One region of the Ensifer fredii genome, then DNA from elsewhere that is predicted to be linked to it. Evidence: predicted binding sites of a transcription regulator. Region 1 holds the regulator's gene; the other holds the start of a gene.

Region 1 (4,626 bases):
CTCGACGAGGACGACATCTACGATCCGTCGATCGACGTGGTGGAACTGCGCGCCCGCGTCGGCATGGTCTTCCAGAAGCCCAATCCGTTCCCAAAGTCGATCTATGAGAATGTTTCCTACGGGCCGCGCATCCACGGCCTGGCCCGCACGAAGGCCGATTTCGATGAGATCGTCGAAACGAGCCTGCAGAAGGCGGGCCTGTGGAATGAGGTGAAGGACCGCCTGCAGGAGCCGGGGACGGGTCTTTCCGGCGGCCAGCAACAGCGCCTCTGCATCGCCCGCGCCGTTGCCGTCAGCCCGGAAGTGATTCTCATGGACGAGCCCTGCTCGGCCCTCGACCCGATCGCCACGGCCAAGGTCGAAGAGCTCATTCACGAGCTGCGCGCCAATTTCACCATCGTCATCGTGACCCACTCGATGCAGCAGGCGGCCCGCGTCTCGCAGCGCACCGCCATGTTCCACCTCGGCAATCTTGTCGAGGAGAACGACACCGACAAGATGTTCACCAATCCGGACGACCAGCGCACCCAGGATTACATCATGGGCCGCTTCGGCTGATCGCCCGAAAACCCACCGCGAAGAGTGCGCCCTCGAGGAACCGTAGATGTCTCACCCCCACATAACGACAGCCTTCGACGAAGAGCTTAAATATCTGACGCGCCGGATCTCGGAGATGGGCGGCCAGGCCGAGCAGATGGTGGCGGATTCAGTCCGGGCTCTGGTGAATTCCGATCTGGCGCTCGCCCAGAAGGTCATTTCCGACGATGCAATCTTGGACGACGCCGAGCGCCAGATCGGCGAAAAGGCGATCGTCACCATCGCCAAGCGACAGCCGATGGCCGCGGATCTCCGCGAGATCATGGGGTCGATCCGGATCGCCGCCGATCTCGAGCGCGTCGGCGACCTCGGCAAGAACACTGCCAAGCGCGTCATCGCGGTTGCCGGCTCCGGCATTCCGCGCAAGCTGGCGCGCGGTCTCGAGCACCTCGCCGAACTCGCCCTGATCCAGCTCAAGGAGGTCCTCGACGTTTACGCCTCGCGTTCGCCGGAGAAGGCAAACAGCATCCGCGAACGCGACGAGGAGATCGACGCGATTTACACCTCGTTGTTCCGCGAGCTGTTGACCTACATGATGGAGGATCCGCGCAACATCACCCCCTGCACGCATCTCCTTTTCTGCGCCAAGAACATCGAGCGTATCGGCGACCACGCCACCAATATCGCCGAAACCATCTACTACATGGCGACGGGCGCCCAGCCGCAGGGCGAGCGGCCGAAGGACGACATGACGTCAACGCTCGGATCCGTCACCGACTGAGGGGACACCCGCCAATCATGAATCTAGGCAAGGAGTCGTAACTGAATGTTGCCGAAGATAGCCGTTGTCGAGGACGAGGAAGCGCTCAGCGTGCTGCTGCGCTACAATCTCGAGGCTGAGGGCTTCGAGGTCGATACGATCTTTCGCGGCGACGAAGCGGAGATCCGCCTGCAGGAGCGCTTGCCCGACCTTCTCATCCTCGACTGGATGCTGCCCGGCGTCTCCGGCATCGAGCTTTGCCGCCGTCTCCGACAGCGCCCGGAGACCGAGCGGCTGCCGATCATCATGCTGACGGCGCGCGGCGAGGAAAGCGAGCGGGTGCGAGGCCTTGCGACCGGTGCCGACGACTACGTCGTCAAGCCGTTCTCGACGCCGGAGCTGATGGCGCGGGTCAAGGCGATGCTCCGGCGGGCGAAGCCTGAAGTGCTGTCGACGGTGCTTCGCTGCGGCGACATAGAGCTCGACCGCGAAACCCATCGCGTGCATCGTCGCACCCGCGAAGTGAGGCTCGGCCCGACGGAGTTCCGGCTCCTGGAGTTCCTGATGGCCTCGCCAGGCCGCGTCTTCTCCCGCTCGCAGCTGCTCGACGGCGTCTGGGGGCACGACATCTATGTCGACGAGCGAACGGTCGACGTCCATGTCGGCCGGCTGCGCAAGGCTCTGAATTTCTCCAATATGCCCGATGTGATCAGGACGGTGCGCGGCGCCGGCTATTCGTTGGAAAGCTGACGCTTGCGCTGCTTTTCCGGCGTTCCAAAGTGATAAGGGGCCCGACGGGCCCCTTCATGCGTCCTTGTTATTGCTCCGACCGATCAGCGCGCGCGGCGCCGCTCGGCCGAGGGCTGGTAGGCGAGGCGAGCGTGGTAGCTGCAATAGGGGGAGGATTCCGGCGAGTCGTTGCCGCAGAAGTGGAATTCTTCCTTGAGCGGGTCGCCGATCGGCCATTTGCAGGTCCGCTCGGTCAGCTGGGTGAGTTCCAGCCGGCGCGACATCGGCACGACAATGTTGGTGTCGAGTGCGAGATCCTGCTCCGCCACCAGATCGACGGCGACCTCTTCCTTGAGCACGGCCGTGCCGGCAGCGCGGGTAACCGTCCGGGTCACGGCGCGTGCCGCGTAGTTCGGGGCGCGGGGCGCCGAGGTCGTCCGCTTGGGACGAGCCGCCGCTGTCGCTCCGCCGGCCTTGGCGCGGCCTGGCAGGCTCAACCGATGAACCTTGCCGATCACCGCGTTACGGCTGACGCCTCCCAGCTGCGCCGCGATCTGGCTCGCGCTTAGGCCCTCGGACCATAGCTTCTTCAGCTTCTCAACCCGCTCGTCCGTCCAGTTCATGTCTGCACTCCCCGTTCTCGGCGTTGGGATGGCAGAATCCATCACCGTTCTCCGGAAAAGCCCCGGAGTTACAACGCGATAACTATTTTGGTGACTAGGTCCGCCGCATGCGTCTAGTAATTGAATATTAACCTACCGGCCGGGTGACTCCGTGGCAAGAGTCGCCGGAATCGCGCCGAATCGATTTCGCAGTTTTCCCCAACTTGCTGTCGGATAGTTGCATTTTTGCAAGCCCCGCATCGGGATTTTTTCGCGGTGCGGAATCCGGGCCGGCGCGACTGTTGCAAGCCTTGGTTTTGTTGACATTGCGCCGCGATATGGGAATAGTGCCTGCGCCGCCGAAAGGCGGCATTTTTGATTTTTGTCGGGCCGATACGTCCGACAGCGATGCCGATGACGAAGGAGATGCTGATCATGGCCGCAACACCGCCGCTCTACGACACCTATCTGCGTGCGCCGTTGCGTTTCGAGCGAGGCGAGGGCGTCTGGCTGATTGCCGAAGACGGCACCCGCTATCTCGACTTTGCAGCCGGCGTCGCGGTTAATTCGCTCGGCCATGCCCATCCTCATCTCGTCGAAGCGCTGAAAGCGCAGGCGGAGAAGCTCTGGCATGTGTCCAATCTCTACGATGTTCCCGGCCAGGAGAGCCTGGCGCAGCGGCTGACGGCGGTCACCTTCGCCGATCGAGTGTTCTTCACCAATTCCGGTGCGGAAGCGCTCGAATGTGCGATCAAGACGGCGCGCCGCTACCATTTCGCCAAGGGCCATCCGGAGCGGTTCCACATCATCACCTTCGAAGGCGCCTTCCACGGCCGCACCATCGCGACGATTGCCGCCGGCGGCCAGCAGAAATACATCGAAGGGTTCGGGCCGAAGGCTCCGGGCTTCTATCAGGTGCCGTTCGGCGACATCGCCGCCGTCAAGACCGCGATCAACGACGAGACCGCTGCAATCCTGGTCGAGCCGATCCAGGGCGAGGGCGGCATTCGCCTCGCTTCGAAAGAATTCATGCAGGAACTGCGCGCGCTCTGCGACGAGTTCGGGCTGCTGTTGATCCTCGACGAGGTCCAGTGCGGCGTCGGCCGCACAGGCAAGCTCTTCGCGCATGAATGGTCGGGCATCAAGCCGGACATCATGGCCGTCGCCAAGGGCATCGGCGGCGGCTTCCCTCTCGGCGCCTGCCTGGCAACGGAAGCGGCGGCGGCCGGCATGGTGGCCGGCACCCACGGCTCCACCTACGGCGGCAATCCGCTGGCGATGGCGGTCGGCAATGCGGTGCTCGATGTCGTCCTGGCCGATGGTTTCCTGGAGAATGTCAGCGACGTGGGATTGGTGTTCCGCCAGGGGCTTGCCTCGCTCAAGGATCGCTTCCCCGACGTGATCGAGGAGATCCGCGGCGACGGCCTGATGCTCGGCATCAAGGCAAAGGTGCCTTCCGCCGACTTCCTGAAGGCGATCCGCGCCGAGAAGCTGCTTGCCGTGCCGGCCGGTGAGAACGTGCTGCGGCTGTTGCCGCCGTTGATCACCACGCCCGCCGAAGCGCGCGAGGGGCTGGCACGACTCGAGCGTGCCGCCGAGGCGGTGCGCGCCAAGAGCGGAACGGCCGCGGCCTGAGGTCGCGACGGACGGTCGATTACCGGTTTATGACAGGAACTACAGCATTATGACTGCCACCAGACATTTTCTCGATCTCTCGGCAATGACCGCGACCGACCTGCGCACGATCATCGACGATGCCCGCGCACGAAAGACGGCGACCAAGGCCGGAACCGCCGAGAAACCGCTTGCCGGCAAGATGCTGGCGATGATCTTCGAAAAGCCGTCGACCCGCACCCGCGTTTCCTTCGATGTCGGCATGCGGCAGCTCGGCGGCGAGACGCTGTTCCTGTCGGGGACCGAAATGCAGCTCGGCCGCGCCGAGGCGATCGGCGACACGGCCAAGGTGCTGTCGCGCTATGTCGACGCCATCATGATCCG
Region 2 (4,626 bases), 2.0 Mb from region 1:
GAGGAACGCGTTGCGAGCCTTGCCAATCATCATAATTCCTTTCGAGGGCCCGCGTGGCCTGGCGCGGCCGTCGGGCTTGCGAAATTGCGCAGATCAATATGCCGGTGCTTTCTCAGAGCATTATGACCGAATGAAGAAATCGGTCCGCCAGGCGTCGGTGCGGGCGGCATTCTCGCCTATTGCGAAACCGCCGCCACCCATTTCTTCCAATTCTTGGCGGAGCCCGCGAAGGCGTTGATGTCGGTATGGCCTTCGATGCCCGGAATGACTCCGGTGCTGGTGTATTGCCAGAAGGCCCAGCGTCGGTCGACGTAAATGTCCTTGGGGTGCTTGGCGACGGAACGCACCCAGAAGTGATAGTCGTTGAAGGCGCCGACGAGATTGTCGCGGTGGAAATCGACGGAGGTGTAGATGATCGGCCGCTTGCCGTAATGCGCTTCCAAGCGGTCCATGAACCGCTTCATCTCGGAGCGCACGGTGTCCGGCGACGGGCGGTAGCGGCAGGTCTTCGATTCGCCGTTCCACTCGACATCGAGAACCGGCGGCAGATGGACAGCGCTCCTCGGTACATTGGCGATGAACCAGTCGGCCTGCGCGTCCGCGCTCGAGCAGAAATAGTAGAAATGGTAGGGGGCATAGGCGAGCCCGGCGGCGCGCGCGCGCGGCCAATATTCGTGGAAGCGCGAATCGACGCGGTCCTTGCCCTCGGTTGCCTTGATGAAGGCGAAGGAAACGCCGGAGTTCTTGACCCTCATCCAGTCGATGTCGCCGTTCCATTTGGAAACGTCGATGCCGTGGACGCTGTGATGGTGCGGTGTGCGATCGCCGAAATCCTGCGGATCGGTGTCCTGGAAGCGCGGCGGTATGGAGGCCGTGCGCACGAGGTCGTAGTCGGTGGACGTGCAGGCGGAGAGAATGGTGGCGATGGGCAGCAAAGCCAGGAGGAGCCGGCGCATGAGGGTTCCGTTTGCAGACGAACGACGATCCTGCCTCACGCGATGGTTTCCATGATGGTGATGTCCCCAGGGAGGCTTGACCTCCTTTTCACCATAACATCGTAAAATTTGAGTTAGCTCAAGCGGCAATTGCATTGCTGTCGCGCTGGCCGATCACGGAGCCTGCACGTCCGCCGGACGGCGGTAGACAGCGATCCATGCATAGCCTCTGCCGATCGTCCTGAGCTCCAGTGCGGCGCCGTCCCGCTCGGCCCTGGCGCGCATGACGTCGAACAGCGATTCGCGTGGCGTGACGTGAAAGCGCTTCAGCCAGCCCTGGAGGAGGCGGCGGAAGCCGCCCGGCCATCCCTCCTGCTGGCCGAAATCGGCGACATGCAGCGAGCCGCCCGGATGGAGGGCGTCGATCGCCGCGTCGACCGCCTTCTGCCAGTCGGGAATCATCGACAGCGCATAGGAGATGACGATTCGGTCAAAGCCCGCCTCACCGAAAGAGGCGGCAGTGAAGTTCGTCGCGTCGGCTATGCGCAGGTTTGCATCCGGCCGTCCGTGGCGCCGAAGCTTCGCCTTGGCGGTTGCGAGCATCTCGGCGGAGATGTCGAGACCGAAAAGGCGTGCCGTTGGATAGAGATCGCCGATCATCGCCAGGTTACGCCCGGTGCCGCAGCCGATCTCGAGCACCGAACCGCCCGGCGGCGCGTCCAGTTCGCGGATCAGCGTGTCGCGGGCGAAGAGGTAATATTTCCTGGTAAAATCATAGATGTAGCGCTGGTAGCGGTACATCCGGTCCATGAGCCGGGCATGGCTGTTGCCAACGGACGGCGGGCCGCTCATGCTCTCTTCCGGTAAATGTGGAAGCCACCATAGATGGCCGAACGGTCCTCGGCACCGAGCTTCGACGAAGTCTCCGCATCGTAGTGCCACTGGTCGAGCAGGGCTTCGGAGAGACGTCCCGGCAGGATGCTCGCTTCTGCAGCGGTGCGGAAGATCACCACGGCGCCCGGCGCGGCGGTGCGGGTGATTTCGCTCCAGAGGTCGTTCAGCTGCCGGTCGGCCATCCAGTCCTGCGCATCGAGGAGCACATAGCGATCGACGGAAGAGGCCGGCTTGCGGCCGAGCAAATCGGTGAAGCTCTCGTGATGGACCGTGACCCGGTCCGTGTGGTTGCGGATAGTTTCGTAATTGGATGTCTGCAGATAGGGCGGCAACTCGCCCTCGTGCGGGAGCGGATAGCGCCGGCCGAAAGCCTGCCAGGCGAAGTAGTTCTCGCGCAGCGGAAAGTGGCACGTCAGCTTTTCGAGACGATGGCGCAGCACTTGGGCCAGCGATTTCTCCTGGCTGAGGCTGGCGAGTTCGTCGAACTGCTGCGGCGGGATGCCGAGGCCGAAAAGCGAACTCTTGCGGCCGGTGATCCAGCGGATGATCGGCCGGTCGAAGAGCGGTGCGAGCTTGTCGTCGAAGAATTGCCGCTGCTCGCGCATGGAGCGTGCCTCGACGAAATCCGCGGGATTGACGCCGTGGAGCCGCGCCAGAAGGTGGCTGGCGGCGATGAAGCGGCCGAGAAGGCCGGTGTGATAGATATTGCGGCCGAAGACGCCGATGCGGCGGCGACCCGCCATGTCGCGGCCGTTCCAGTAGGTGCGAGTGGCTTGATCGAGCTTGGGCGCTATGAAGAGATCGAAGGCCTGGATGTTCGAACGCGTGCCGGCACTGCCCAGGAACCGTACGACATCCTTGTGACTCGGCAGGTGACGGAGGGCGGCAAGCTTCAGCCGGTTCAAGGCGATATGGTGGGGATTGAGGTCGACCACGTCGATGTGCGCCGGGCCGGCGGACAGATAGGTCAGCATGTTGCAGCCGCCGGAGCCGATAGTCACGATATGGTGGCCGGGCTCGATCTGCATTGCTTCCATGTCGACAATCGGATCTTCCCAGATCTGGGGGTAGACCAGGCCGGAGAAGAGCAGCCCGAACACGCGTTCCGACAGTCCGGCGAGGGAAAGGGCCCGGTGCTGGAGAAGCGCGCTCTTCAGCTTGGCGTTCTTTCCGCCAAAGCCGGCATCGTGGGCGAGTTCTGTCATTTGCCTGCCATCCAGTTGAAACTAAGGCGCTTCTAGAGCGACTCGACTACACTTTGATGACGGGATTCCCACAGGCCGGCGGCACTCCGCCGAGACCTCTAAGAGCGAAAGGCGGCCGGAACGGGCGTTCTTCAACAGAGTTCCCGATCATGGTAAATCCACTTTTCCTTTCCCTGAAAACCTGATCTCCTGTGGCCCAGGAGGCGGCTATGAAGGGTTTATTGCGGAAATCCGGTGCCTTGTTAATTGCGATCGCCGCGGCGGCCGTCGGCTGGTTGGCCCTCTTTCCACCGGAACTGCTCAAGGTCGGGGACGGCTATGCCGCCAAGATCGTCTGTTCCAACGTCTTCCTGGCGGGACGAGACCCGCAGGCGGTGCTCGCCGAAGACGTGCAGGCGCCCGGTCATCCGTTGCTCAAGTTCGTCAGCGTGTCGGTCGACCGCGATCAGCATGCGGTGACGGCAAGGATCTTCGGCTTCGCGGCCCCGGCACGGGCTGTCTATCGCCCGGGACTTGGCTGCACGGTAACCGCGGAGGGGACCATGCAGGCGCTGGCCGCGCCGGCGCTCGATAACGCCACTGGGGCTGCCGCGGCTGCAAAGAGCCCGGACCTTGCCTGGCCCGTCGGCAACAAGGCGGAGATCGACCCGGCATTCCAGAAACTGGCAGAAGATCCCGAATTGGCCGGTTCAGGCATGCGGGCCGTCCTTGTCGTCAAGGATGGGCATCTCGTCGGCGAAGCGTATGGCCAGGGTTTCGACCGCGAGACGCGTCTGCTTGGCTGGTCGATGACGAAATCGGTCACCGCGGCCCTGGTCGGCATGCGTATCGCCGAAGGGCGCATGGATCTGGAGAAGGCCAACCTTCTGCCGGAATGGAGCGGGGATGAACGAGCGCGGATCAAGCTTGCCGATCTCCTGGCGATGCAGAGCGGGCTTGCCTTCAACGAGGATTACGGCGACGTCACCGATGTCACGCGGATGCTCTTTCTCGAAAGCGACATGGCCGGGTTCGCCGCTTCGAAGCCGCTCGAAGCGGCACCGGGTGCCCGGTTCAACTATTCGACCGGAACGACGAACGTCCTGTCGCGCCTGTGGATGCAGACTTTCGACAGCCCCGCTCAGGCGCTCGCCTATCCCCGCCGGGTGCTGTTCGAGCCGCTTGGGATGACCAGCGCCGTCATGGAGACGGATGCGCAGGGCACTTTCGTCGGCTCCTCATACATGTACGCCACGGCGCAGGATTGGGCGCGGTTTGCCCAATTTCTGCTGGATGATGGCCGTTGGCAGGGCAGAGCCCTGCTGCCCGAGGGATTTGTGAAGTTCATGCGAATCCCGACTGCCGCATCCGGTGGCGACTACGGCGCCGGCCAGATCTGGCTTATCGAGAACGGCACGCGCGCCGGAACGGGTAATTTCCCGCCCGACACGTTCTGGATGCTCGGGCATGACGGGCAATCGATCATGCTCGTTCCGTCGCTCCGACTCGCTGTCGTTCGGCTTGGTCTCACCCCCGGAGGCGGCGGTTATGATGTACGGAAGCTGCAAACCGCGGTGATTGCTGCGCTCGATTGAGCGCGGCGCCGATCAGCA

What was found. The regulator PhoB, encoded in region 1, activates phosphate uptake and scavenging genes when phosphate is short. The targets are predictions, from matches to a motif close to TGTCATNNANCTGTCAT.
Region 2: NXT3_RS12420 (BtaA family protein) is a predicted target of PhoB. The motif match lies at 3,080-3,096, and genes of this name have one in related genera.

The regions. Positions count from the first base shown of each region.
Region 1 is NZ_CP024307.1:508,872-513,497, forward strand. Features, by position in the region: gene pstB (phosphate ABC transporter ATP-binding protein PstB) at 1-558, shown strand, start outside; gene phoU (phosphate signaling complex protein PhoU) at 605-1,318, shown strand; gene phoB (phosphate regulon transcriptional regulator PhoB) at 1,364-2,047, shown strand; gene NXT3_RS02470 (GcrA family cell cycle regulator) at 2,131-2,649, opposite strand; gene NXT3_RS02475 (aspartate aminotransferase family protein) at 3,064-4,263, shown strand; gene argF (ornithine carbamoyltransferase) at 4,313-4,626, shown strand, end outside.
Region 2 is NZ_CP024307.1:2,518,155-2,522,780, reverse strand. Features, by position in the region: gene NXT3_RS12435 (lytic murein transglycosylase) at 1-30, opposite strand, end outside; gene NXT3_RS12430 (glycoside hydrolase family 25 protein) at 177-956, opposite strand; gene NXT3_RS12425 (class I SAM-dependent methyltransferase) at 1,110-1,787, opposite strand; gene NXT3_RS12420 (BtaA family protein) at 1,784-3,034, opposite strand; gene NXT3_RS12415 (serine hydrolase domain-containing protein) at 3,244-4,608, shown strand.